DNA from 2 places in the Salinicola sp. DM10 genome. Region 1 is predicted to be linked to the other one. Evidence: predicted binding sites of a transcription regulator. Region 1 holds the regulator's gene; the other holds the start of a gene.

Evidence for each region. Region 1 encodes LexA, which represses DNA repair genes until DNA is damaged. Its sites were predicted from a motif close to TACTGTNTANNTANACAGTA; they were not measured.
Region 2: the regulator LexA is predicted to act here: its motif matches at 3,050-3,069, upstream of imuA (translesion DNA synthesis-associated protein ImuA).

The regions. Positions count from the first base shown of each region.
Region 1 covers NZ_JAFLEN020000001.1:566,918-578,478, reverse strand. Annotated here, with positions in the region: gene J0A90_RS02665 (H-NS family nucleoid-associated regulatory protein) at 110-400, shown strand; gene J0A90_RS02660 (ribonuclease J) at 730-2,331, opposite strand; gene purU (formyltetrahydrofolate deformylase) at 2,646-3,494, shown strand; gene dinB (DNA polymerase IV) at 3,548-4,609, opposite strand; gene lexA (transcriptional repressor LexA) at 4,622-5,269, opposite strand; gene J0A90_RS02640 (TetR/AcrR family transcriptional regulator) at 5,554-6,210, shown strand; gene nagZ (beta-N-acetylhexosaminidase) at 6,287-7,303, shown strand; gene J0A90_RS02630 (hypoxanthine-guanine phosphoribosyltransferase) at 7,372-7,944, shown strand; gene J0A90_RS02625 (pyruvate, water dikinase regulatory protein) at 8,042-8,875, opposite strand; gene ppsA (phosphoenolpyruvate synthase) at 9,128-11,518, shown strand.
Region 2 covers NZ_JAFLEN020000003.1:398,824-410,384, reverse strand. Annotated here, with positions in the region: gene J0A90_RS13440 (error-prone DNA polymerase) at 1-838, opposite strand, end outside; gene J0A90_RS13435 (DNA polymerase Y family protein) at 835-2,283, opposite strand; gene imuA (translesion DNA synthesis-associated protein ImuA) at 2,249-2,875, opposite strand; gene hexR (transcriptional regulator HexR) at 3,271-4,137, opposite strand; gene J0A90_RS13420 (PA3496 family putative envelope integrity protein) at 4,338-4,526, shown strand; gene J0A90_RS13415 (sodium-dependent transporter) at 4,805-6,148, opposite strand; gene J0A90_RS13410 (phosphotransferase) at 6,497-8,320, opposite strand; gene J0A90_RS13405 (dihydrolipoyllysine-residue acetyltransferase) at 8,330-10,108, opposite strand; gene J0A90_RS13400 (alpha-ketoacid dehydrogenase subunit beta) at 10,261-11,238, opposite strand; gene J0A90_RS13395 (thiamine pyrophosphate-dependent dehydrogenase E1 component subunit alpha) at 11,235-11,561, opposite strand, start outside.

The DNA of each region.
Region 1 (11,561 bases):
TTGTGCCGGCCTTTTTTTGATTTAAATCCTTGCCAAACTATGCCTCGGGAATATACTTTCTGAAAATGATTCGGCGCAAAGCCGGTAATGCGCATGGTAAGGAGGGACGATGTCCACGGAATCTTTGGAACGTATCGCGCGCAATAAAAATGTGGCGCGCGCCGCTGCTCGCCAGTTGAGCATGGAGCAACTGCACAAGTTGTCCGAAGTCATCAATGAAGTGATCGAGCAAAAACAGCATGAAGATCACCAGCGCCAGCAAGAAGAAGCCGACAAGCAGCGCAAGCTTGCCGAGATTCGTGAAGCGATGAACGATGCCGGGTTGTCGATGGACGACCTGGTCGGCGAACAGCCGCGCAAGCGGCGTGGACGTCCGCCCAAGAACGCCAGCAAAGCCTGATCGCTGGCCGGGACGATATCAGCCGATGCGAGCGGATGAAGTGAGAAGCTGGCGGGTGCGAGTAGCGAGGAGCTGTGGCGCGTTCGGGGCGATATCGAAAGGGCTTTGGCGCCCGGCGCCGCGCCCCTTGGTATACTGCTAGCGTTTGGATTCCGCAGGCAAAAGCCGTCGATTCAGCATCACGCCACCGCACATTGCCATGCCGGGGCGACAAGCTCCTTTCCGCCATCGCAGTAGCTTTCTTGTCCAGCCGAAACGCGCCGAGCTTGTGCCCGGCGCGTTTTTCGTGCGCCCAGGTGAACGCCTGAACGCCTGGAGAGAGCGGGTATTCAGCCGGAGGCCGTGCGCACCTCGTGTTCGGGCTGCGGATCCGCCGGCATCAGCTGCAGATGCAGCTCCGGCAGTTTGGCCAGATGTGCCTTCAGCCACTCGCTGAGCGGCGCGAACAGCTGCTGACGCAGCTGCAGCAGGGACTCCGCCGGGATGGCGTCGATGCGCTGATCGAGCCAGTCCGCCAGGGCCTCCTCGTCTAGGTCGAGTGCGCTCTCGCTGTCCCACAGTAGCCTGCCGATGCGCGTCCAGCCGGTTTCGGTCGGCAGCAGCGTGAGTGCGATCGACAGCGAGCTGGCAGCGCGGCGCGGCGTACTGGCTGCGCCGGGCCGGCCGGCGCGGGTGCGCGGCGAGAGCAGCGTCGGCTGCAGATGGAAGTGGCGGCGGGGGCTCAGCGTGCCGTTCTCCAGTGCCAGCAGGTCGCCGTTGACGACCCGCTCCGGCACCGCGATGCCGAGGGTTTCGGCGAGTTCGCGGTGGGCCTCCTGGTGCGTCAGCTCGCCGTGCACCGGCAGCAGCAGGCGTGGCTTGAGCCAGCCGTAGAGCTGGCGCAGCTCGTCCCGCGCGGGATGCCCCGAGGCGTGCAGCGCAGGGTCCGAGTGCTCGTCGTGGATATGCACGTCGAGGCGCTTGAAGCCGTTCTTGAGGCGCTCGATAGGGCGCTCGTTGCCGGGGATGGCGCGCGCCGAGAAGATGACGTGATCGCCCGCTTCCAGATCCAGCAGCGGATGGCGTCCCTGGGCCAGTCGCGACAAGGCCGAGCGTGGCTCCCCCTGGCTGCCGGTGGCGATGATCAAGATCTCTTCCGGTGGCAGATAGCCGAGATCGTAGGTCGGCACCTGGGGCGGAAAGTCCTCGAGATAGCCGAGCTGGCGGGCGATGGCGACCATGCGCTCCATCGAGCGACCCAGCAGCGCCACGCGGCGCCCGCAGCGCGCGGCGATCTGCCCCAGCGACTGGATGCGCGCGAGGTTGCTGGCAAAGCAGCTGACCGCGACTCGTCCACGGCACTCGCGGATCACCGCCTCGAGCGCGGCGCCAGCTTCCGACTCGCTGCGCGAGTGGCCTTCGACGTCGGCATTGGTCGAGTCGGCCACCACCAGATCCAGCGGCGCCAGGCGCTCGAACGGGCGCGAGTCGATCGGCGGGCCAATCAGCGGCGCCGGATCGAGCTTCCAGTCGCCAGTGTGCAGTACGCGTGCGCCGGGCGTCTCGATCGCCAGCGCGCAGCTCTCGGGAATGGAGTGGGTGACCGCCACGAAGCCGATCTTGAAGGGGGACTGCTCGACGCTGCTGCCGGGCGTCACCGGACGCAGCGCATCAGTGCGCAGACCGCGTTCGAGGAACTTGGCACGCAGCATCTCGATCGCCAGCGGCGTGGCATAGACCGGGCAGCCCCAGTGGGGCCAGATCCAGGCCAGGGCGCCGATATGGTCTTCATGGCCGTGGGTGATGAACACCGCCTCGGGAATCATGCCCTCTGCCGCCAGGTGGGCCACGTCGGGAATCTGCAGCGGGGCGTCGGGCAGATCCTGGCGGATCATCATGCCGCAGTCGACCGCGATCCAGTGATCGTCGTAGCCGTAGAGCGAAAGGTTCATGCCGATTTCACCGCAGCCGCCCAACGGATGAAATAACAGGGGCGGATAGGTACGGGGGCGGATCTGCGCGCGCGGACGAAACATCGGCTTCCTTAACGGGAAAAGTCTCGTCTCACTATAAGGCATCGTTCTCGGCCCGCTCAAACCGGGATCGGCGCGCGTAAAGGCGAGCGCCGCAGCCACGGCGAATCGGGTACAATATTGCCGCCCCGAGCGCGGCGGGTGTCGTGCCGCCGCTACCGAGGCAGGTTGCGTCGTCGCGTCCTCTCGGTGCGCGGCGACTTTTCGTTTCATCGACCCTGTCAGCGTGAGTTATGCCGCACAATTATCGTTTGATCGTCTCCTGCCCCGACCGGGTCGGGATCGTGTCCCGCGTCTCGGGCTTCATCGCCGCCCAGGGGGGCTCCATTATCGAGGCCAACCAGCACTCCGACCTGGATAACGGGCGCTTTTTCATGCGTTACGACATTCAATCGGAGGCGCTGGGCGCCGCGGCCTTCCGGGCCGAGTTCGAGACCATCGCCCGTGAGTTCGCGATGGATTGGCGGCTGAGCGACGCCAGCCGGCGTCAGCGCGTGGTGCTGATGGTCTCGCGTGAGTCGCACTGTCTGGTCGACCTGCTCTACCGCTGGTCGGCGGGGGAGCTCGATTGCGATATTCCCTGCGTGATCTCCAACCACGACGATCTGCGCGCCCTCGTCGAGTGGCACGGCATCGACTTCCATCGGGTGAGCGTCGACCCCGCCGACAAGGCGCCCGCGTTCGCCGAGGTCGAGCGGCTGATCGATGCGGCCGAGGCCGACAGCGTGGTGCTGGCACGTTACATGCAGATCCTGCCGCCGGCGCTGTGCGAGCGCTACGCCGGACGCATCATCAATATCCACCACAGCTTTCTACCGTCCTTCGCCGGCGCCAAGCCTTACCACCAGGCGTTCGAGCGCGGGGTCAAGCTGATCGGTGCGACCTGCCACTACGTCACCCAGGAGCTGGACGCGGGGCCGATCATCGAGCAGGACATTCAGCGGGTGTCGCACTGCCATACGCCCCAGGATCTGGTTCGGCTGGGGCGTGACGTGGAGAAGGCGGTGCTCGCCCGTGGCCTGCGCTGGCACCTGCAGGACCGCGTGCTGATCCACGGCAACAAGACCGTCGTCTTCTCCTGAGCCCATGGACGGCGTTTTCTCCTGTGCCCATGGCGGGCGTCGCGTCTGCGGCGTCAGGCCGGCCGCTCGCCGTCGAACAGGCTGAGCTGGCGCTGTTCGGCCTCCGGCGCCAGACGCACGCCGACGCCGAGCAGGCGCACCGGGCGTTCGCCGCGTTGCCAGGCGCTCTCCAGCAGCTCATGGAAGCGGGCGTGGATCACGCCGCGGGCGCCGGTCTCCTGAGTGGTGCTGGTGAAGTCGTGAAAGCGCACCTTGACGAACTGCTTGCCGATATCGGGGTTGCCGTGGCGGGCCAAGCGTTCGTCGAGACGCGCGATCAGCGGTGCCAGTGCCTGGTGGCACTGGGCGAGGTCCGGCAGGTCGCTGTCGTAGGTGGTTTCGACGCTGACCGACTTGCGCTCGCGGGTGACGTTGACCGGGCGGTCGTCGATGCCGTGGGCCAGCTCGTGCAGGCGCTGGCCGAACTTGCCGAAGGCGTCGATCAGCTGCTCCAGCGGCCGCGCGCGCAGTTCGGCGCAGGTGGCGATGCCGAGTCCCGCCAGCTTGGCGGCGGTGGCAGGGCCGACCCCATGCAGCTTGTCGACCGCCAGACCCTCGATGAAGCTCGCCATCTGTGCGGGCGGAATCACGAACAGGCCGTCCGGTTTGTCCCAGTCGCTGGCGATCTTGGCCAGAAACTTGTTGGGTGCCACGCCCACCGAGACCACGATGCCGGTACGCGCGAGCACCTCCTGCTTGAGCCAGTGCGCCATCCAGGTCGCACTCCCCTGGAAACGGGTGACCTCGCTGACGTCGAGATAGGCTTCGTCGAGGGAGAGCGGCTCCACCAGCGGAGTCAGCTCGTGGAATACCGCTTGAATGTCATGCGAGACGCGGCGGTAGCGATCGAAGTCAGGCTTGAGCAGTTTGAGCTCGGGGCATAGACGCAGGGCGCGTGCGGTGGGCATCGCCGAATGGATGCCGTAGCGCCGCGCCGGATAGTTGCAGGTGGCGATGACCCCGCGCTTGTCGGCACTGCCGCCGATCGCCAGCGGCAGGTCGCGCAGCCCGGGGTCGTCGCGCATTTCCACCGCGGCGTAGAAGCAGTCGCAGTCCGCGTGGAGGATCTTGCGCATGGCCGCTGGCGGCTACTGCAGGCCCAGGCCGTTGCCGCCGCGGATGATGCCCACGCCGAGACCCTCGATATCCAGCTGCTGATGCTCCAGATCGACCTCGATGGGGGCGAAGTCGGCGTTCTCCGCCAGCAGGGTGACGCGACGCCCGTGCCGCTGGAAGCGCTTGACCGTGACCTCGTCGTCGAGCCGGGCGACCACGATCTGGCCGTCGCGCACTTCCTGGGTGCGATGCACGGCGAGCAGGTCGCCATCGAGGATGCCGATGTCTTTCATCGACAGCCCACGCACACGCAGCAGGTAGTCGGCCCTGGGGGCGAAGTAGTCCGGCGGCAGTGGGCAGTAGCGGTCGATGTGCTCGGCGGCGAGGATCGGGCTGCCGGCGGCGACGTTACCCACGATCGGCAGGCCGGTTTCGGCGGGCTCCAGAGGTTCCGGAGTGCTCGCCGCAGCGGGCAGGCGGATCCCGCGGGAGGTGCCCGGGATCATGCGGATCACACCCTTGCGATCGAGCGCACGCAGATGCTCTTCGGCGGCATTGGGAGAGCGGAATCCCAGCGCCTTGGCGATCTCGGCGCGGGTGGGCGGATAGCCGAACTCGGTCATCGTCTTGACGATGAAATCGTAGACGTTCTGCTGCCGGGCGGTGAGCGGTCTCGACATTGGGCGTCTCCCCGAGGCCTGTCAGGGCTTGGTCATGTATACAGTCTGGAATTGTATCCAGTCATGCGGGGCAGGGAAAGGGGGGGAGGGAAAGGGAAAAGGGTGGGCAAGGAAAGCAGAGCGGCAGGGCGCCTTCGACGTTTGCCGCGATTGTGTCGTTGCGTCGGGAGTGGTTAGATTCGAGAGCGTTTAAAACAGGCGTTTTTTAGCTGATTCGACAGGCGTCGGCCGGTGGATGGAATGTCAGCCAACCGCGGCCGATGGCGACAGGAAAGAGGTAGTCCATGGCCCAGTCCGACACCGTGACCCGCATTCTCGACACCGCCGAGGTGCTGTTTGCCGAGAAGGGGTTCGCCGAGACGTCGCTGCGCAACATCACCACCCGGGCCAAGGTCAATCTGGCGGCGGTCAATTACCATTTCGGTTCCAAAAAGGCGCTGATCCAGGCGGTCTTCGCGCGTTATCTTGACCCTTTCTCCGAGCGCCTCAATCTTGCGCTCGATGGGCTCGAGCGCCACTACGGTGGGCAGACCATCCCGCTCGAGGTGCTGCTCGAGCGCCTTGCCGAGAGCGTGCTCGAGGTCCCGGCGGAGCGTCACAGTCTCAAGATCTTCATGAAGCTTCTGGGGCTCGCCTATACCCAGGCCCAGGGGCATCTGCGGCGCTACATTCAGGCGCACTACGGCGAAACCTTTCACCGCTTCGTCGCCTGCCTGCGTCTGGCCACGCCAGGGTTGCCGGAGGCGGAGCGCTTCTGGCGCCTCCACTTCATGCTCGGGACCGTGGTATTCACGCTCTCCGGACTGGATGCGCTGCGTGATATCGCCGACACCGAGTATCACGAGCATGTCACCGTGCGCGACCTGATCCGGCGCCTCAAGCCGGTGGTGGCGGCCGCCATGCTGGCACCGCTGGAGCCGGCGGAGACCGCAGTGAGCTGATGCGGCGGCGCCGACCTCTGTCATGACGCTGGCGGGTCGTCTAGAATCGGGCGCTTCACGGTTTCAGGTAACGGCTATGACACAACCGCTGGGTCCGGTAATGCTGGACGTCGAGGGCACTCGACTGCGTGAGGAAGAGCGGCGGCTGCTGTCGCGCCCCGAGGTCGGGGGCGTCATTCTGTTTGCGCGCAACACCCCGGATGCGGGAACCACCCAGACGCTGATCGGCGAGATTCGCGCCTGCCGGCCGGACCTGCTGGTGGCCATCGACCAGGAGGGCGGGCGCGTGCAGCGGCTCAAGCAGGGTGTGACCCGACTGCCGTCGATGGCGACCCTGGGGCGGCAGTTCGCCGAGTCGCCGGAAGCCGCGCTGGCCCTGGCCCTGGATACCGGTTGGCTGCTGGGCATGGAGATGGCCGCGTGCGGTTTCGACCTGACCTTCGCCCCGGTGCTCGACCTCGACGACGACCAGTCGCCGGCGATCGGCTCGCGCAGCTTCTCGCCCGACCCGGAGGTGGTCGTGGCGTTGGCCGGTGCTTTCATCGATGGCCTGCACGATGCCGGCATGGTCGCCATCGGCAAGCACTTTCCCGGCCATGGCGGTGCGCGGCAGGATTCCCACCACGCGGTGGCCCGTGACCCACGCTCGCTGGAGGCGCTGCGCGCGCACGATCTGGTGCCTTTCGCGCGGCTGGCGAGCAAGCTCGACGCGGTGATGCCGGCCCATGTGATCTTTCCCGCCTTCGACGAGCGCCCCGCGGGCTTCTCGCCCAGCTGGCTGGGGCTGCTGCGCGAAGAGCTCGGCTTCAAGGGCGCGATCTTCTCCGACGACGTGACCATGGCGGCGGCCCACGCTGCCGGATCACCGGCGGCGCGCGCCGAGGCGGCCTGGGCCGCCGGCTGCGATATGGCGGTGATCTGCAATGACCCCGCGGCGGCGCGGGAGGTGGTGGATGCGTGTAGCGGACGCCAGGCGCCGCGGATCGCCAAGCTGCGTTACGCCCGCGCCCGGCCGAGCCTCGAGTCGCTGGCGGTGATCTCGCGCTGGCGGCGTACCCACGCCCGTTTGGAAGCCCTCAACGAGGCGGAGTGATCCGCCCTCTGTCCCCAGGCGGCGCCGGCTCTGCCGGTTGCCGCCGACTGCTATTGATACGGAATACGATGACTCAATCTACGCTCCCCGACGCGCTGAACTCGATGCAGGAGGTCATGGACAACGCCGACTGTCTGATCGACCAGGCCCAGGTAGAGCAGGCCCTCGACCGGATGGCCGCGGCGATCACCCGCGATCTCGGCGACAAGCTGCCGGTGTTCTACTGCGTGATGAACGGCGGCCTTATCACCACCGGGCACCTGTTGACCCGGCTCGGGTTCCCGCTCGAGGTCGACTATCTCCATGCCACGCGCTATCGCGGCGGGCTCCGCGGCGGTGAGCTGTTCTGGCGGGTCTCTCCGGAAATCCCCATGGCCGGGCGCCATGTGGTGATCGTCGACGACATTCTCGACGAGGGGGCGACCCTGGCAGCGATTCTCGACTACTGCCGTGAGGCGGGCGCGGCGAGCCTCTCCACCGCGGTGCTGGTCGACAAGCAGCACGACCGCAAGGCCTCCCCGGATCTCAAGGCGACCTACTGCGGTCTGGAAGTGGTCGATCGCTACGTGTTCGGCTTCGGCATGGACTACAAGGGCTACTGGCGCAACGCCCCCGGCATCTTCGCGCCCAAGAACCTGTAAGCCTGGAGGCAGTGCGTCCGCCGCTGAGGCTTTCCATCGCGGCCCGCCGCCTCTCCCGCCGGTGTCCCGCGCTCTGCTCCGCGTCCCGCCGTTGCCGCTAGCGGGGGCTGAAGCGTCGTTGTAAGCCCGTCTCGTTCATCATCCGCGTGGAGATCTCTTCGATCGAGAAGCGTGTGGTATCGATGAACGGGATGTTCTGGCGCCGGTAGAGCGCCTCGGCCTGCTCGATCTCCTGCATGCACTGGTCCATCGAACAGTAGCGGCTGTTGGGGCGGCGTTCGGTACGGATCGCGGCCAGACGCCGGACATCGATGGTCAAGCCGAACAGCTTGTGGCGGTGCTTGGCCAGCGATGCCGGCAGCGCCAGAATGCCGTTCTCGTCGAGATCGTCTTCGGTCAGCGGATAGTTGGCGGCGCGGATACCGAACTGCAGCGCCAGATAGAGCGAGGTGGGCGTCTTGCCGCACCGCGACACCCCGACCAGGATGATGTCAGCCTCCTCGTACTGATGGGTGCGTGCCCCGTCGTCGTTATCGAGGGCGAAGTTCACCGCGTCGATACGGTGCATGTAGACATCGTCGCGTCCCATGGCGTGGGCGCGGCCGACGGTGTAGGTGGAGTGGGTCGCCAGCTCCTCCTCCAGCGGGGCGAGAAAGGTCGAGAAGATATCGACCATGAACGCCGGCGCCTCGGCGACGATCGCGCGCACCGACTGGTCGACGATGGTGTCGATGACGATCGGGCGCACGCCGTCGCGCTCGGCGGTGACCTCGATCATGCCGACCAGCGAGCGCGCCTTGTCCAGGGTGTCGATGTACGGCTTGGTGACCAGGTGGAAATCGGTATTCTCGAACTGCGACAGCAGGCTGCGTCCCAGTGTCTCGGCGGTGATCCCGGTGCCATCCGAGATGAAGAAGGCGGTGCGTGTCATGGTGGGCATTCCTCGGCGTGGATAGGCCATTGTCGACCCGGATTTCCTGTTCAGGCAACCACTTGTGACCACGTCGGCGCGAATCCCCCTGCTGACTACAAGAACCGTGGAAAAGGCCGGATTCTTGTAGAAATACTCCAAACCCTACGCCCTTAAACTGCTGGCGCCGCCCGGGGGCGGCTGTTAGCTTCTGGCTCCAGCGAGGCGCAGAGGACGTGCCGCAACGTCAGCCGAAACGAGCAGGAGAGGACCTTGGAACCCTTCATCATCACTTTCGATCAGCTGGGTATGGGCGATGTCGAGCGGGTGGGCGGCAAGAACGCCTCCCTCGGCGAGATGATTTCGAATCTGGCCGATGCCGGCGTCACCGTGCCGGGAGGCTTTGCCACCACGGCACACGCGTATCGCGAATTCCTCAAGCACGAAGGGCTCAACGACCGCATCAATGCCGAACTCGCCACGCTGGACGTCGACGATACCGAGACATTGGCCAAGGTGGGTGAAAAGATTCGCGGCTGGGTGATCGATACGCCGCTGCCGCCGGCTTTCGAAGCGGCGCTGGCGGATGCCTACCAGACTCTGCAGGCGCGCTACCCGCAGCTCAAGGTGGCGGTGCGCTCCTCGGCCACCGCCGAGGATCTGCCCGATGCCTCCTTCGCCGGGCAGCAGGAGACCTTCCTCAACATCGACGGCTTCGACAACGTCAAGCGCGCGGTGCACGAAGTGTTCGCCTCGCTGTTCAACGATCGTGCCATCTCCTACCGCGTGCACCGGGGCTACGCCCACGAGAACGTGGCGCTCTCCGCCGGGGTGCAGAAGATGGTGCGCTCCGAGACCGCCGCCAGCGGTGTGATGTTCACCCTGGATACCGAGTCCGGCTATCGCGACGCGGTCTTCGTGACCGGCGCCTGGGGGCTGGGCGAAACCGTGGTGCAGGGCGCGGTCAACCCCGACGAATTCTATGTGCACAAGCCGACCCTGGCCGCCGGCCGGCCGGCGGTGCTGCGGCGTACCCTGGGTTCCAAGCGGATCAAGATGGTCTACACCGAGGACGCCGCCGCCGGGCGCTCGGTCAAGACCGTGGATGTCGCGCATGCCGATCGTCAGCGCTTCTGTCTGAGTGACGACGACGTCATGGCGCTGGCGCGTCAGGCGGTGACCATCGAGCAGCATTACGGCCGCCCGATGGACATCGAGTGGGCGCGCGACGGCGACGATGGCCGGCTCTATATCGTCCAGGCACGGCCCGAGACCGTGGTCTCCAATCAGGATGCCGGCACCCTCGAGCGCTTCACCCTCAAGGAGAAGGGGCGCGTGCTGGTCGACGGCCGCGCCATCGGTCAGCGTATCGGCCAGGGTAAGGTCCGGCTGGTGGCATCGCCGGAGGAGATGCACAAGGTGCAGAACGGCGATGTGCTGGTGACCGACATGACCGATCCCGACTGGGAGCCGATCATGAAGCGCGCCTCGGCGATCGTCACCAACCGTGGCGGGCGCACCTGCCATGCGGCGATCATCGCCCGCGAGCTGGGCATCCCCGCGGTGGTGGGCTGTGGCGACGCCACCGAGCTGCTCGAAGACGGTCTCGAGGTCACCGTCTCCTGTGCCGAGGGCGATACCGGGCATGTCTACAACGGCAAGCTCGAGTTCGAGTGCCGGGCCACTAGCGTCGACAGCATGCCCGATATCCCGTTCAAGATCATGATGAACGTGGGCAACCCCGATCGCGCCTTCGCCTTCGCCGGGCTGCCCAATGCGGGCGTGGGGCTGGCGCGGCTGGAGTTCATCATCAATCGCATGATTGGGGTGCACCCGCGGGCGTTGATGGATTACGACAAGCTCTCCAGCGACCTCAAGCAGACCATCGACCTGCGCACCGCCGGCTACGCCGATCCGGTCAGCTTCTACGTCGATCGGCTGGTCGAGGGTATCTCGACCCTGGCGGCGTCGTTCTATCCCAAGCGGGTGATCGTGCGGCTGTCGGACTTCAAGTCCAACGAGTACGAGAACCTGATCGGCGGCAAGCTCTACGAGCCGGGCGAAGAGAACCCGATGCTCGGCTTCCGCGGCGCCTCACGCTATCTCTCCGACGACTTCCGCCCCTGTTTCGAGCTGGAGTGTCAGGCGCTCAAGCGCGTGCGCGACGAGATGGGCCTGGACAACGTCGAGATCATGGTGCCTTTCGTGCGTACTCCGGCGGAAGCCAAGGGGGTGGTCGAGCTGCTCGAGGCCAACGGGCTCAAGCGCGGCGCCTCTTCATCTCCCGAAGACCCGGGTCTCAAAGTGATCATGATGTGCGAGCTGCCGGCCAATGCGCTGCTGGCGGACGAGTTCCTCGAGTACTTCGACGGCTTCTCGATCGGCTCCAACGACCTGACCCAGCTCACCCTGGGGCTCGACCGCGATTCGGGGATCATCGCCCACCTCTTCGACGAGCGTGACCCGGCGGTGAAGAAGCTGCTGTCGATGGCGATCCAGGCGTGCAAGGCCCAGGGCAAGTATGTCGGCATCTGCGGCCAGGGTCCCTCGGATCATCCCGAACTGGCCAAGTGGCTGATGGAGCAGGGTATCGACTCCGTCTCCCTCAACCCGGACGCGGTGCTCGAGACCTGGTTCATGCTGGCCGGCGAAACCCTCGGCTGATTGCCAGCCAGGCCTCGCCTCGCGAGGTAGCGTCATCCAAGCC
Region 2 (11,561 bases), on a different contig from region 1:
CGCCGTTGGGGAACAGCGTATCGCCGGCCTCGAACACGCTCTGGTGTTGGCGGATCGCGGTCAGGCAGTCCTGCAGCGCGCGCCGCCCGCGGGCGTGCATGTGCACATCGCCCGCGGCCACCAGCGGTATCTTCAGCGTCGCCGCCAGGGCCTGCCAGCGGGCCAGCCGGGCAGCATCGTCGAGCCCCTGGGCGAAGCCGTAGTGCAGCTCTGCCGCCAGCCACAGCCGCCCGGGGAAGTAACCGGCCAGGCGCGCGCCTGCCGCAAGCGTGGCGCTGTCGCCCGGCAGCCACAGCGCGAACAGGCCGGCACCGCCGTCGAGCGCGGCCAGGTCGCTGTCGTAGAGCCGGTACTCACCCTTGGGCGCGCGGCCGCGAATCCGCGTCAGCAGCCCGCACAGCTGGGCATAGCCGTGACGGTTTTCCACCAGCAGCACCAGCTTGAGGCCGCTGTCGCTACGCAGTTCGGCACCCACGATCAGGCGCACCCCGTGGGCCCTGGCGGCCTGCCAGGCACGCACGATGCCGGCCAGGGTCGCCTCGTCGGTGATCGCCAGCGAGTGATAGCCGAGCCGCGCGGCGCGGGCGAGCAGTTCGTCCGCGGTGGAGGCACCGCGCTGGAAGCTGAAAGCCGAGAGACAGTGCAGCTCGGCGTAGGCGTTGGCCTCGTGGACTCGCTCTTTATGGGCGCCCGAAGCCGCGCCTGAAGGCGTTGCTCCGTCATGGGCGCCCGAAGCCGCGCCGGGGGCCGTTGTCTCGTCGCCGTGGGCGGCCGCGCCGGCATCGTTGGCGGCATCGTTGGCGGCATCGCCGGGCGACCAGGCAGGCGGGCGGCTCATCCGAACCACCCATGCAGATGAAAGCCCTCACCGCCGGGCTCGCGCCAGACCCAGGCGTGGCGGCCATCATGCCACTCGGCCAGATAGTAATCGCGACGCACGTCGTCACCATCCCACCAGCCGCTCTCGATCCGCTCGGGCCCGGCCAGCAGCCGGGCGATACCGGGCTCCGCCGGCGTCATCTCGGCGAGCAGCCAGCCGGGACGCAATCGGGCCTCGGGGGTGTCGGTGGCGCGCGGCCCGGCGGCGGCGAACACTGCGGCCTCGGGGCGGTGTTCGCGATGCTCGACCAGCGGCTTCAGCGCCGCCTCGCCCAGCCGCGCCACCAGCCGCTGATGCAGCGCCGCCCAGGCCTGGGCCTGGCGCGCGGGGCCGGCCAGCAGCTCGCGGCGCACCGGGGCATAGGGGGTGAACCGCGAGGCCGCCAGGGTCACGCTCAGCACCGGCCCTTCGAGACGCACCCGCTCGAGCTGCGCGCGGGTCAGTTCGAGCAGCGTCTCGGCGTCGCGCTGGGGGGCCAGCAGGCCGACCTCGAAGCGCTGCGCCGGGCCGCCCTCCAGCCCCAGCACCAGGCTGAAACGCTCGACCCCGGCATCCTGGCCGCGCAGGAAAGCGCTCAGCTCCTGCAACAGACGCTTGAGCGGAAAGGCCAGCCCGGCGATGGCGTGCACCGGGCGCTCGAACTCGAAGCTGCGCGAGAAGTGCGTCGCCGGGCGATAGACCGCCAGCGCCAGCGGCCACTCCCCGCGCAGCTCGCCGAGATGGCGCATCACGCCGCCGCCGAAGCGCCGCGCCAGTGCCGGGCGCGGCAGCGTGAACAGCTCGCCGAGCCGCCGGAAGCCGCTGCGGTTCAGGGTCTGTACGCTCTCCGCCGCCAGCCCGCTGCGCGCCAGCGGTAGCCTCGCCAGCGCCGCTTCCAGCCCGGCGTCGTCCACTGCCAGGCCGTCGTGGGCATTGACCAGTATCCGCGCCGCCGCTGGGTTGGGCGCCACCACCAGGCGGTGGGTAAACCCCAGGGCGGCGAGCTCGCCGCGTAGCCGCGCCTCGAATGCCGGCCAGGGGCCGAACAAAGCCAGACTGCTGGCGACCTCGAACACCAGCGCATGCGGATAGTCGAGACTCACCTGCCCACTGTAGGCATAGGCCCAGGCGGCCAGACGCTGGCGCCAGCGCTCCACCGCCGCGGCCTCCAGCGGGGCGCAGTCAAGCGCCGGGCAGAACGCCTCGGCCAGCCCGCGCGGCTGGCCGGGTTTGACCCCCTGGTCGCGTGCGGCTTGATTCGCGGCACGAATGCGCTGGCGCGGCGGCGCGCCCTCGAGCAGCGCGAAAGGCGCCGTGGGGTCGTCACGCCGGCGCAGCGCCCCCTCCAGCGCCAGCCGCGGAAACAGCAGACAGGCCCAGCGCACGGCGTCACGCCCCCGCTTCGAGGGCGATGTGCGTGGCACGCGGCCACCCGCCGCGGCACTTGAGCACTTCCAGCGCCGGCGTGCGCCCGGTGCCCGGCGGATGGAGGCGCAGCCGTAGCGCCGCCGGTGAGGCCTCGCTGGTGCGCGCCAGCGGCCGATGCACGAAGCCCAGGGTATCGCCACTCGCCGCGGCCACCTGCAGCCGACGCAGCGCGCGCGCATCGGCCTGCGGCAGCCACGCCAGCACCGCCGCACAGCAGCCGGCCCGCAGGCACTGCTCGGTGGCCCAGAGCGCTTCGCGCCCGCTCACGTCGAGCCAGTGGCAGTGGTCGAGTTCGACCCCGGCGCGCCGCCAGGCCGCCGGATAGGGCAGCGCCGGCGGCGCCACCAGCACCACCGGGCGCTGCTCGCGAGTCAGACGTGCCAGCAGCGGCCACAGCAGCGCGAGCTCCCCGCTGCCGGCACCGCTACAGAGCAGCTCACTGATCGCCCCGCGCGGCCAGCCGCCCGCCGGGAGTGCCGCATCCAGCGTCGGGTGGCCACTGGCGACCGCGCTGGCGGGAGACTCGGCGGCGCTCTCCTGAGCGCGCCAGACGACGCGGCTATCGAGCAGCCGATCGAGCGCACTCACCGCCCGCGGCTCCGGCAATGGCACTGGCACTGGCACTGGCACTGGCACTGGCAACGCCAGGTACACCGGACGCGGCAGATCGCGGCAACGTGGCGGCAAAGCTGACGATGACACTCAGACATGGGCGACATCCCCCTGGCCTTCGAAGGGGATAGTGTCGCTCACAAACCCAAATACTGTCTATATATACAGTATTTGTGACATGCCTTGGCCCGGCAGCGAAGGGCGCCGCGCCGGCAGAGCGCGTCTGAGCGAACGAGTCCCGAACGAACGCATGGACCGCACGGGCGCGGCCCGGCAAGCGCCGGGGAGCAGAGAAAAGGCGGAGAGAAGACAGAGAGAGCGGGATTCGAGAGCACGGCGTCCGAGAGCGCGGAACCGAGAAGGCGTGTGCGTCAGGCCGAAGACGAGGGGGTATTGGGCACCCGCAGCGTGCCCAGGCTGCGCTTGATCGCCTTGAGCTGGTCGCTGATCTGCGGGCCGCGATTCTTGGCCACGCCCACCGCCAGCACGTCGATGGTCAACAGATGCGCGATACGCGAGGTCATGGGGATATAGACCTCGGTGTCCTCCTGCACGTCCACCGGCAGCACCAGGCTCACCTCGTGGGCCAGCGGCGAGTCGCTGGGACACAGCCCGATCACCGTGGCGCCGGCCTTGACCGCGGTCTTGGCGCTGGCCAGCAGCGCCCGGGTGCGTCCGGTCTGGGAGATCGCCACCACCACATCGCCGACCTTCAGCGTCGCCGCCGACATCGCCTGCATGTGCGGATCGGCGTAGGCCGAGGTCTGGATCTGCAGGCGGAAGAACTTGTGCTGGGCGTCGGCGGCGACCACGCCGGAGGCGCCATAGCCGTAGAACTCGACCCGATTGGCCACCGCCAGCGCGGCGATCGCGCGGCCCAGCGCCTCGTTGTCGAGGCTGTCGCGTACCTGCTCGAGGGTCTCGATGGTGGTATCGAAGATACCGTGGGAGAACTCGGAGACGCTCTCGGCATCGGTCAGCGAGAACTGCGCGTACTGGCTGCCCTTGGCCATCATCTGGGCCAGCTTGAGCTTGAACTCCTGGAAGCCGGCCATGCCCATGGCGCGGCAGAAGCGCACCACCGTCGGCTCGCTCACCTGGGCTTCGCTGGCGAGATCGGTGATCCGCATCAGGATCACTTCTTCGGGGTGGCGCAGCACGAAACGGGCGACTTTCTGTTCGGAGCGCCGCAGGCGATCCATGTGCACACGCAGTTCGTCGAACAGCGAACGGCTCATGCCCGTCCCTCGTATCGCAGCATTATCGGTCTCGCTTTCGCGTGGGGTGGCTAGTATGCCCCACTCGCCGGGCGGGAGCACGCGCCCACCGGGCGCCGAAAAAGGGAAAAAAGTCGGACGTCATGATCTTGTAAAGTTGGGTATAGTATGCATGTCGGGCACCCAACCCGATGACCTGAGGATGCCAGGAGATTCGATCAATGAAGGACATTGAAAATCTTCACGCCTTGAAGAGCGAAATTTTCGACATTTTCATGCATCTCGAAGTCGACGAGCACGAGCAGCGCAAGCGTCGCGCCGCGGTACGCTACCTGAAGGCGCGTCGCGGTATCGAACAGCGCGCGGAGAGGCGCCGTCTACAGCAGCATATCGCCGAGCTGCCCGACTAGGGCGATCCATTCGGCACACCAGACGCCCCGCTGAGGGGGTGTCTGGCCCTCGGGGCAGCGCCACGCGGCCGCTGCCCTACCCCTTCTTTCGCGCCGATGCCGGCGCTAGGATTTGTACGAAAAGTCAGCGAGCGACGGCCAGACCGGGGCGCGTGGCTGAGACAAAAATCGGCGAAAACGACACCGGGGCCCGGGAGCATCATGCCCCCGGGCCCCGGCCGTATGCGTCTTTCAGTTTGTGAAAACAGGCGCTTTCGAAACTCAAGCGCTTTTGAGCATCAGAGGCTGTTGAAGAACACCACGATGACGCCGATGGGGGCGACGTAACGCGACACGTAGTGCCACAGCACGCGCCCTTTCGGCCCCAGGCCCAGCTCCTGCTTGACGTCGTCGCTGTCCAGGAACCAGGCGGTGAAGACGATCACCGCGAGCCCGGTCAGCGGCAGCATCAGCTTGCTGGTGAGGGCATCGAGCAGATCGAAGACGTTGAAGCCGAACGGCTGGAAGCCGGACCAGAGGTTGAACGCCAGCAGCGCGGCGATCCCCAGGCTCCAGGTCGCCAGCGCGGCGACGAACGCCGAACCGAGGCGCGACAGCGGCGTGCGCTCTTCGAGGAACTCGGTGACCGGCTCCAGCAGCGAGATCGCCGAGGTCAGCGCGGCTACCGTGAGCAGGGCGAAGAAGATGGTGCCGAACGCCAGCCCCCAGGGCATGTCGATGAACGCCAGCGGCAGGGTGACGAAGAGCAGGCCCGGGCCGGCGCTGGGGTCGAGATTGTTGGCGAAGACCACCGGGAAGATCGCCATGCCGGCGCCGAGGGCGATCACCGTATCCAGGATCACCACGGTACGCGCGGTCTTGATCAGATCGACGTCCTGCCCCAGGTAGGAGCCGTAGGCCATCATGATGCCCATGCCCAGCGACAGGGTGAAGAAGGCGTGACCCAGCGCGGCGAGGATGACCCCACCGTTGAGCTTGCTCCAGTCGGGAGAGAACATGAAGGTGGCCGCTTCGCCGAAGCCGGAAGTGGTCATGCCGAAGCCGATCAGCACGATCAGCGCCACGATCAGCAGCGGCATCAGCCACTTGGCGGCGCGCTCCAGGCCGCCCTTGACCCCGCCGGCGACGATGCCGAAGGTCAGCAGCATGAACAGCGTGTGCCACAGCAGCAGCGTACCCGGCTGGCCCAGCAGGGTGGTGAAGTAGTCACCCACGCTGACCCCGCTGGAGCGGCCGAGATCACCGCTCAGCGTGCTCCAGGTGTAGTTGAGCGACCAGCCGCCGACCACGCTGTAGAAAGAGAGAATCAGGAACGACCCGAGCACGCCGGCGATCCCCACCAGCACCCAGTCCGGCGATTTCTTCTCCTTGCGGCTGAGCGTCTGCATGGTGTTGATCGGGTTGGACTGGCCGCGGCGGCCGAGCAGCCACTCGGAGACCAGGATCGGCAGCCCGATCAGCGCGATACACACCAGGTAGACGAGCACGAACACGGCGCCGCCGCTGTCGCCCACCATGTAGGGGAATTTCCAGATATTGCCGAGCCCGACCGCCGAGCCGGTCGCCGCCAGGACGAAGGCCGTGCGAGAGGACCACTGCGCATGGGTGTGGGATTTGGCCATGAGTTCACCATCGACTGGATGTGTTGTTGGAAGTCCACCGGGCCAGCCGGGGCTTCTTATTTTCCGCGCGGATTATATCGACTCGCGCATTGTTGATCCCGCCCTGCGCGGGAAAAGCGATAAAAAACGGGGCAAAAGCCCGGAATCTCCTCGCTAAGCACGCTCTTCACAACCGCTGGACAACGTGGGCTGATCCGGCGGCAGGGCCCGAAGCGTCAGGCCGTCGCGAGGGCGCTGTGAACCCCTCCCTGGGCGCTACCTTTGCCATCCCTGGCAAAGGACCCTCGCTTTGCCCTGCCTCCGGCGCCCATCGTCAGAGGGTTTGTAAACACGCTCTAAAGCACCGTCTCAGCGTGGATGGAAGCGCTCCGGCAGATGCGCCCGATGGGCAAAGTGCCGGGCGTTCTTGTAGGGCATCTTCATGTAGCCGGAGATCCCCAGACCGTCGATCTCCGGCACCGCCGCCAGCAGCGTCTCCAGACACTGGCGAAACTCCCCCTCGCGGGCCGGGTCGAGCAGGCGGTAGTGGCTGTGAATCTTGAGATGGGTCGGCAGCGCCTCGAAGATGATCATCCCGGTGTGGTGGATGGCGTTGAGGCGTGACAGCGCCTCGATCATCACCGGCGGCAGGCGCAGGAACTCTTCCGGGTCGGGGCCATCCTCGAAATAGGAGTGCTCACGGCTGGTGTCCTCCAGCTCCGGCGTGGGGCTGACCTCGTAGGGGATCGCCCAGCCGGGCTCGGGCACGAACGGCTGGGCAGGGTCGTCGCGGTCGATGTGCAGGGTGCGCCGGGCATTGAACAGACACGCCTTGAACACGCCCTCGGGGCGATGAATCGCCCGTGCCAGGGTGACCATGTTGTTGACCGCGGCGACGAAGGCGCTGCGCAGTTCGCTCTCGTGCAGGCTCAGCGAGGTGTCGACCTCCACCCCGGCATCACTCCAGCGCAGCGCCAGCCCGCCCACCACCGGATAGCGGCCTAGCCGACCCACCGCGACCAGGAACGCTTTCTCGAGATCGCCCATGCCCTGCATGAAGTGCTTGTAGTAGCGGTCGAGCTGCACGTCGTTGACCGCCCGCAGGGCGTCCTCGTCGCGCCCTTCCTGGCGCGCGTCCTCACGCAGGAAGGCCTTGCGCGAGCTGTAGACCACGGTCTCGATCTCCTGCTCCAGCGAGCGCACCCACACCGGCACCAGCGGTGTCTCCGCGGGAGAGGCGATCTCGGGCAGCCGGGTGCGGGCGATCCGCGGCATATGGGCGAGGAAATAGTCCCCGGCGCGGCGCGCCAGTCTGGGGTCGTCGGCGAGCATGGCATCCAGCAGGCGCGCGAACTCCACCGGCAGGCCCAGCGCGGTGGCCGGGATGGTGGCACGGCCGAAGCGGCTCGACTGCGCCGAGGCCAGGGCATAGAGGGTCGCCGCGGCACCCTGCTCGTCGAAGCGCGGCGACGATAGCGCGCCGTTGAGCTGGGCCTCGCCGATATAGTAAACGTCGCCCATGCGCGCATTGGTGTGCTGCAGGTCGTCGGACATCAGCGCCATCACGTGGCGCGACAGGAACTGGCCCGCGGCATCGAGCTGGGCGAAGACCGAGGAGCCCCAGTCGATCAGCGCGATGTGCCCGCTCTGTGGGTCGAACATCAGGTTGGAGGGCTTGATGTCGCCGTGGACCACGATGCGCCCCTGCTCGGCATCGCGCCGCAGCGCGCGCAGGATATCGGCGAGCTGGGCGGCGATGGCGATGATCAGCCGCGCCGGCAGGCGCCCGTGGCGCAGCGAGTACTCCTCCAGATTGACCCCGGGGGCGCGCTGCATCACCAGCATCGCCTGATGGCGCAGGGTGCGATAGGCGATCAGCCGCGGCACCCGTGGATGCTCGACCTGCTCGAGCATGAACGCCTCCTCCTCGAGGCGCTCGTGGAACGCCTGGGGCAGATTCTGGCGGGTGAACTTGAACACGTGGCTGGCGCCACCCGCCTCGATGCCGGCGAAGACGAAGCCGTAGGCGCCCTTGCCGATCAGCTCGACGTCGCGATAGCCGATCTGGGTCAGTTGGCGGCAGCAGCGGGCGATCCAGGCGCGCAGCTGGCGCGCCTGGCTCTGGCTGAGCAGGTAGACCGACTGCTCCTCGGGGATATAGAACTGCTGCAGTCCCGTCGGCTCGGAGGTCATGGGATCGACTCAGCGCAGCTCGGCGAGCATGCTCTCCGGCGCTTCGAGGTAGCCCTTCCAGCGGTTGCAGAAGCGCGCCATGGTGCCGCCATCGAGCACGCGGTGGTCGCCGGACCAGGTCACGGTCATGATCGAGCGCGCCACCACCCGCCCCTCGGCATCGAAGCGCGGCAGCCGCTGCACTCGGCCGAGGGCGACGATCGCCACTTCCGGCGCGTTGATGATCGGCATGGCGTAGGTGCCGCCGAGCGCGCCGATGTTGGAGATGCTGATGGTGCCGCCCTTGAGATCCGCCGGCGCCACCCGGCCCTCCCGCGCGGCGCGGGTGAGGCGCTCGACCTCGGCTGCCACCTGGCGCAGGCTCAGCGTCTCCACATGCTTGACGTTGGGCACCAGCAGGCCGCTCTGGCTATCCACCGCCATGCCGATATGGCACCCGGGCTGATAGTGGATCGCCTCGGCGGCAGCATCGAAGCGGCAGTTGAGCAGCGGGAACTCGCTCACCGCCAGCGCCAGCGCCTTCATCAGCAGCGGCATCAGGGTGAGCCGCTCGTCGCGCTCGGCGAACCTGGCCTTGAGCCGCTCGCGCAGGGCCAGCAGCTCGGTGACATCGAACTCGTCGCCGTAGGCGAAGTGGGGGATGCTCGCCGCGGCCTCGCTCATGCGCCGCGCCATCACCGCGCGGATGCCCTTGAGCGGCTCGATCCGATCCCCCGCCGCTGGCTCGCCAGCGCTGGTGGTCGGGCTCTGGGCCCGGGCCTGGCTCTGATTCTCGTCGCCACGCTCGGCCGCAGGCTGCGCTGTCTCGGCGGCACTGTCACGGCGCTGCTGGAACGCCAGCACGTCCTCCTTGAGCACGCGGCCATCCTTGCCGCTGCCGGGAATCTCATCGAGCGTCAGCCCCAGCTCGCGCACCCGCCGGCGCACCGCCGGGCTGGCGGGGATACGCCGCCGCCCAGTCGACGATGCCGCGGGCGCCGAGGTTCCACGTGAAACACTCGCCAATGCGGTCGACTGCGAGGTCGACTGCGAGGTCGACTGCGAGGTCGACTGCGAGGTCGACTGCGAGGTCGACTGCGAGGCGTCGGCTGCCGCGCCAGGGGCCGTGTCGGTTGTCGTGCCGGAAGCGGTGGACGTTTCGCTCGTCGCGGGGTGATAGGTGAACAGCGGCGTATGCACCCGGGCGCTCTCGCCGACCTGGCAGTGGTGCCGCGCCAGGCGCCCCGCCTCGGGCGCGGTGATCTCCATCACCGCCTTGTCGGTACTCACCTCGACCACCGGCTGGTCCTCGGCGATCTCCTCGCCTTCCGCGACCCGCCACGCCACCACCTCGCACTCGACGATGCCCTCGCCGAGATCGGGCAGCAGGAACGGCTTGGCCGCGGTGGGGGCCGGCTCGTCCTGCAGCGTCGGTTCGCCCTGTGACGTCTGTTCGTCCTGCGGCGTCTGTTCGTCCTGCGGCGCCGGCGGCTGCGGAATTTCCGTCTCGGGGGTGGCCGCCTCGGGCGCGGGCGCGCGGGCTGCCGGGCTGGCGGCGGCGCTATCGGTGTCCGCCGAGACGACATAGGCGAACAGCGGCGCATGCACGCGGGCGGTCTCCCCCTCGCCGCAATAGAGCCGGGTCACCCGCCCGGCGTCGGGCGCGGTGATCTCCATCACCGCCTTGTCGGTGCTCACCTCGACCACCGGCTGATCCTCGGCGATGCTGTCGCCCTCGGCGACCAGCCACTTGACCACTTCGCACTCGACGATGCCTTCACCGAGATCGGGTAGTAGGAAATCGCTCATCTCACCCTCCTCGGCTTTGTACGAAAACTGCCTGTGCTCGACCATACGGCGTTAAAAACCAGCTCAAAGTACTCATTTACACCCCGTAAACTCCGTCTTTTCGCTGATTTTTGCCTTGTCTGGTCATCGCTCGCCGACTTTTCGTACATAGCCTAAAAATCCATCGTCTGCTGGATCGCTTCGAACACCTTCAGGGGCCCGGGCATGTACTCCTTCTCCAGCGTCAGCGGAAACGGCGTATCGAGCCCGGTGACCCGCGCGATCGGCGACTCCAGGTAGAGGAAGCAGCGGCTCTGGATGGTGGCCGCGATCTCGGCGGCGAAACCGCCGGTCAGCGGCGCCTCGTGGCTCACCACCAGCCGCCCGGTCTTCAGCACCGAGCTGGCCACGGTCTCCACGTCCCACGGCACGATGGTGCGCAGGTCGATGATTTCACACGAGATACCCGCCTCCTCGGCCATCTCCGCCGCCTGCTCGACCACCTCGACCTGGGCGCCCCAGGCGAGCAGGGTGATGTCTTCGCCGGCCTTGATCACCTCGGCCTGGCGCAGCGGCAGCTGGTAGTCCTCGTCCGACACCTCGCCCACAGCGGCGCGGTAGAGGCGCTTGGGCTCGAAGAAGATGACCGGGTCCGGCGAGCGGATCGCGGCCAGCAGCAGCCCCTTGGCCTGATGCGGATTGCGCGGCACGACCACGGTCAGCCCCGGGGTGTGGGCGAAATAGGCCTCCGGCGACTGCGAGTGGTAGTGGCCGCCGGCGATACCGCCGCCGTAGGGGGCGCGGATGGTGAGCCCGCCGACATCGAACAGGCTGCCGGAGCGGTAGCGGAACTTGGCGCTCTCGTTGACGATCTGGTCGAACGCCGGAAAGATGTAGTCGGCGAACTGGATCTCGGCCACCGGCACCGAGCCCTGAGCCGCCAGCCCGTTGGCGAAGCCGACGATGCCCTGCTCCACCAGCGGGGTGTTGAAGCAGCGCTCGCGGCCGTACTTCTCCTGCAGATGGCTGGTGGCACGGAAGACCCCACCGAACACGCCCACGTCCTCGCCGAAGCAGAGTACCCGCGGGTCCGCCGCCATGGCGGTATCCAGCGCGTTATTGATCGCCTGGAGTAGATTCATGCGGCTCATGGGCGTGCCTCCCCGTCATGGGCCGAAGGGTCATCCCGCAGCGCCTCATCGGCCTGGTCGGCATCGAGCCAGGGTGCGCTGCGCGGATAGGCCTCCGGGTGGCGCCGCACATGTGCCACCAGCGTCTCGAACTGCTCGCGCAGCGCCGGCGGCACCTCGGCGTAGACGTCGGTGACCAGCGTCTTCAGCGCCGGCGGGCGGCGCTTCTCGGCGCGCTTCATGGTATCGAGCACCTCGCGGCGCAGCGACTCCACCAGCTCGCGCTCTTCGTCTTCCTCCCACCAGCCGCGATCGAGCAGCCAGCGCTGCAGGCGGCGCAGCGG